2 regions of the Staphylococcus muscae genome follow, and region 1 is predicted to be linked to the other one. Evidence: predicted binding sites of a transcription regulator. Region 1 holds the regulator's gene; the other holds the start of a gene.
What was found. The regulator CtsR, encoded in region 1, represses protease genes until heat stress. The targets are predictions, from matches to a motif close to ATGGTCAATAAAGGTCAAACA.
Positions count from the first base shown of each region.

Region 2: clpB (ATP-dependent chaperone ClpB) is a predicted target of CtsR. The motif match lies at 1,529-1,549, and genes of this name have one in related genera.

Region 1 covers NZ_CP027848.1:1,649,659-1,652,155, reverse strand. Annotated here, with positions in the region: gene C7J88_RS08105 (protein arginine kinase) at 1-433, opposite strand, end outside; gene C7J88_RS08100 (UvrB/UvrC motif-containing protein) at 423-959, opposite strand; gene C7J88_RS08095 (CtsR family transcriptional regulator) at 980-1,441, opposite strand; gene C7J88_RS08090 (NupC/NupG family nucleoside CNT transporter) at 1,607-2,497, shown strand, end outside.
Region 2 covers NZ_CP027848.1:2,055,003-2,057,499, reverse strand. Annotated here, with positions in the region: gene clpB (ATP-dependent chaperone ClpB) at 1-1,491, opposite strand, end outside; gene C7J88_RS10195 (acyltransferase family protein) at 1,642-2,497, opposite strand, start outside.

The sequences.
Region 1 (2,497 bases):
TATCAACTTCGGCATCCAGTTGATCATCAATTTCCGAAGCACGTTGATACAAGGCATCCAGAGACAAGTCTTGTCCCATTACCTGAATGCGCACGTGATCTTCTTCGTTGACCATCACACTGACCGTCTCATCATCGTTTAGCAACACTGCAGCAGCAGGTTGCTTCGTCAGATCTGGACTGATCAAATGCTTCGCTACAAGCTTGTATGCACTTTGTTGGTCCATATCCGACAATCGCTGTACCTTCAAATCCGTCAGCGCGTCTTGAACTTCGTTAACAACACGATGTCCTTCATCTTCGTTTGGAAACATCAATGGATGCACATAATTTTCAAGGTTGCGTGCCAAACGAATGCGTGAAGACATCACAACAGGTTGTGTCGCCGCTTGTTGTTGACCATTCGTCAACGGCGCATCATGTTCATTCGTCATTGCGTCTCGACACCTCGCTTTGTTGCGTCTCTTCTAACGCTTGAATTTCATCTCGAACAACTGCTGCTTCTTCAAACGCTTGTTGTGCAACGAGTGTTTCTAAGTAAGCACGTTTTTCTTCGATTTGGCGTTTCAAAGCACGCTTCGTATGTGAAGACTTCGGATACTTGCCAGAATGCTCCAAATGACCACCTTGCACACGACGTACAATGTCAGCTACGTCATCACGAAACGTATCATAACAATCGTGACAGCCAAACTTACCAACATGTGCAATGTCTTTTAACGTCATCTCGCAAGTCGGACAGCGTTTCTCTTCACGAAACATCATTTGATCGACATTGATGCCGTGTTTCGCTGCGAGATGTTGTAGAATCTGTTGAATGACGAACGTGCCTTCAACATCATCACCTTCGTGCCATTGTGCATCTGAATGTCCTTGTGAATATTCATGAGACAGATGGATGCCTGTTTGTTTATCTACGTTCAATTTTTTCAGTTGTTGCTCTTCTTCATGACGGTACATGACGCATCACCTTCTCACCTTTAATAATAATTAATCACTGGTAACAACCGTTTCATGATATTGGCACGAATAATATCTCTAGCCGCCACATCTAACTTCAATGTTTCACGATCAATAACTGCCGCAATCATTTTTGCTTCTCGTTCCGTAATCAAATCATTCTCGAGCAGACCATCAATAATATAATACGCTTGCTGTTGCGATAAGGATGTACCAATCAACGACAACAAGTGTTTAATGTAATTCGCATGATCTTTCGTTTCTATCTTGGTGATTCGGATATAACCACCACCACCACGCTTACTCTCTATTTCATACCCATGTTCATTCGTAAATCTTGTCTTTATCACATAGTTGAGCTGAGATGGTACGCAATCGAAACGTTCAGCAATATTCGCACGCTGTATCTCTACAACGTCGGCTTGCGCTTCTTCAAACAACTGCTTAATATATTGCTCTATGATATCTGACATATTGTGCATCATATCACCCCTTTTGACCATCTTTGACTATATTATATGACCCTCTTTGACCTTTTTCAACCAATATGTTTTCCAATTTATCAATTTGTTATGTTATTGCTTTCATTTATGTTGTATTATAGAGTTAGTGAAAATATTAATAAATTTGAATAAGAGGTGTCATGCATGCATATTATTATTGGGATTGTCGGCATCGTTGTCTTCTTAGCGCTCGCGCTTCTTGCAAGCTCAGACAGAAAAAATGTGCGCTGGCAATACATAGGTCTTATGCTTGCCATCCAAGTCGTTTTAGCCTTTTTCTTACTTAAAACGAGCATCGGGATTAAAATTGTTGGTGGCGTAGCATCAGGGTTTGGATATTTGCTTCAACAAGCATCTGAAGGGATTAACTTTGTATTCGGCGGCTTAATGAACGAAGGGGAATCTACTTTCTTCATTAACGTATTATTACCGATCGTGTTTATTTCAGCATTAATCGGGATTTTACAATATTTAAAGATTTTACCAGTTATCATTAACGTACTTGGTTTCTTGATTTCAAAAGTTAACGGTATGGGACGTTTAGAATCATATAATGCTGTTGCTTCAGCAATCTTAGGTCAGTCTGAAGTATTCATTTCATTGAAAAAACAATTACCGTTCATTCCAAAACACCGTTTATACACATTGACAGCATCTGCCATGTCAACAGTTTCTGCGTCAATCGTTGGGGCATACTTCACAATGATCAAACCAGAATTCGTTGTAACAGCTGTTGTCTTAAACTTATTCGGTGGTTTCATCATCGCATCAATCATCAATCCATACAAAGTGGATGAAGAAAATGATAAGTTACTTATCGATACAGACGAGAAAAAACAATCATTCTTTGAAATGTTAGGGGAATACATTTTAGATGGTTTCAAAGTTGCTGTTATCGTAGGTGCCATGTTAATTGGTTATATCGCATTGATTTCATTATTAAACGGAATTGTTGGCGGTATTATCGCAATGGTTTCAGGCGGTTCGTTAGACTGGAACTTCCAAACATTAATCGGCTTTATCTTCGCACCACTT
Region 2 (2,497 bases), 410 kb from region 1:
TGCTTTTTCCAAGTCATAATTATTTTCTGCATCTTCCAATGCTTTACGACTTTCATCTAATTCTGCACGTTTTTCTTGGACTTTCGCAATTTTTTCTTTCTCTTGTTCTACACGTGCTTGTAATTGTGCTTGTTTTTCTTTCTCTTCAGCGAGTTCTTCTTGTAGTTCTTGGAGACGTACACGGCTCGCTTCATCCGACTCTTTCTTCAATGCATTTTCTTCTATTTCCAGCTGCATCACACGACGATTTGCTTGGTCGAGTTCTGTTGGATTAGATCCCATTTCTGTACGAATCGTCGCCGAAGCTTGGTCTACTAAGTCAATCGCCTTGTCTGGTAAAAAGCGGTCGGTAATATAGCGATCAGATAATTCTGCAGCTGCAACCAATGCACGGTCTTGAATGCGAACCCCATGATGGACTTCATAGCGTTCTTTCAAGCCACGTAATATTGATATCGTATCATCAATGTTTGGCTCTTTCACATTCACTTTTTGGAAACGACGCTCTAAGGCAGAATCTTTTTCAATATATTCACGATATTCGTTTAACGTTGTCGCACCAATGCAATGCAATTCTCCACGTGCAAGCATTGGCTTCAACATATTCCCGGCATCCATTGCACCGTCAGTTTTCCCTGCACCAACGAGCATATGAATTTCATCAATAAATAATAAGATACGGCCATCTGAGTCTTTTACTTCTTTCAAAACGGCTTTCAATCGTTCTTCAAATTCACCACGATATTTTGCACCCGCAACTAATGCACTTAAATCGAGTTCAAAAACAGTTTTGTCGAGTAATGAATCTGGTACGTCTTTTTTTACAATACGTTGTGCCAATCCTTCAACGATTGCTGTTTTACCTACACCCGGTTCACCGATTAAAACTGGGTTGTTTTTTGTTTTTCTGCTTAAAATACGAATTGTGTTACGAATTTCTTCGTCACGACCAATAACCGGATCCATGTTGCCCTTACGTACTTCTTCTACTAAATCACGTCCATATTTTGATAATGCTTCATAGTTCACTTCAGGATTTTGTGTTGTCACATGGTTTCCCCCTCTGACTTTTTTTATAATTTCTTTAATCACTTGTTCTTTATATTCAACAAACGATGCGGTTGTTTCGTCTACTTCCATCGCAGCTAACAACATGTGTTCCATAGAGATGAATTGATCATCATATGCTTTCATCTGTTCTTCTGCTTTATTAAATAATGTATTTGTCTTTGGCGATAAATATTGCCCATACTGAACATTATCACCTGTTACCTTAGGATATTGTGTTAATTTTTTATCATACGCTTTGGCAAGTGCCTCTGTATCTATTTCTGCACGTTCTAAAATTGTTTTGTATAAACTCTCATCTGCTTCAAGAACTGCTTTCAGTACAGCTTCTGTTTCAATATTTGTTAATTGATAAGTTTGTGTTGATTCAATCGCTTTTTGTAAAGCATTTTGTATAGAATGCGTCATCTGATTAATATCCAAAATGCGTCACTCCTTTATTTCAAAATAGGTCAATTTGACTTTGACTTTCTTTGACCTTAACTATATTATACGCCCGATATTTTTAAAAATCAACAAAAAAGGATAGATATTAAAATGGAAAATCCACCTGATATCTATCCTTCTCAATGCTTATTTTTGATGTGCTTTTATTGTTTGAATGATTTCATCAATTAATGCTTTTACACCCTCTGCTTCCAAATGAATACCATCTGGCGCAAAATATTCTGTATGCTCTTGTGACCTCGCATGCCAATCAACAAGATGAACATTATCACGATTTTTCGCAGCTTGTTTAAGCAATTCGTTCACATGCGCTTGATAATCACGGGGCACACTTGTATTTACTAAATATATTTGAGACTCCCCTAAAAGATCTAACAGTGTATCGAGTTGCTCATCAGTAAAGTCTCCATTCGTTCCGAGTTGCAGGACGACCATATCATCTTTTTCTCGATAATCAGGGTAATCTTCTCGAATGAGTGGAATCGCTTGTACCAGTTGACGCCCTATCAGCCCATTGATGCTCGCATTCGCTACCTTTTCCTTAAAAGCATCACCGATATCTACCATAACAGAATCACCGATGAGTAGTGGTTTCCAGTTGGCATATGGTGAAGTCTGCCCTTTCACTTCTAATCCATCTATTTTCATATCACCTAAAGGAATCGGGACTGTCATATATTGTTTCATGTCTTCTGTATTAATCGCAGTCGTGTGTGTGTTGTCTTTAGCAAGTCCATTGAACACACCTGATAAAATTACCACTGATGGTACGAGTAAAATAATCATAAGCCATGCACGTTTCACGTTCAGCAAACGCCATTGTTTCAAATGACGGAAATCAAATATCTTGAACCCTGAACGACGGAAAGGTGTTTCGACATATCGATAAGAAAACTCTGCCATTATCACGATTAATAGTGCATCAATGACATATACAAACATAGGAATTTGTCCTTGCACAAAATGATGATGCATTAAGACA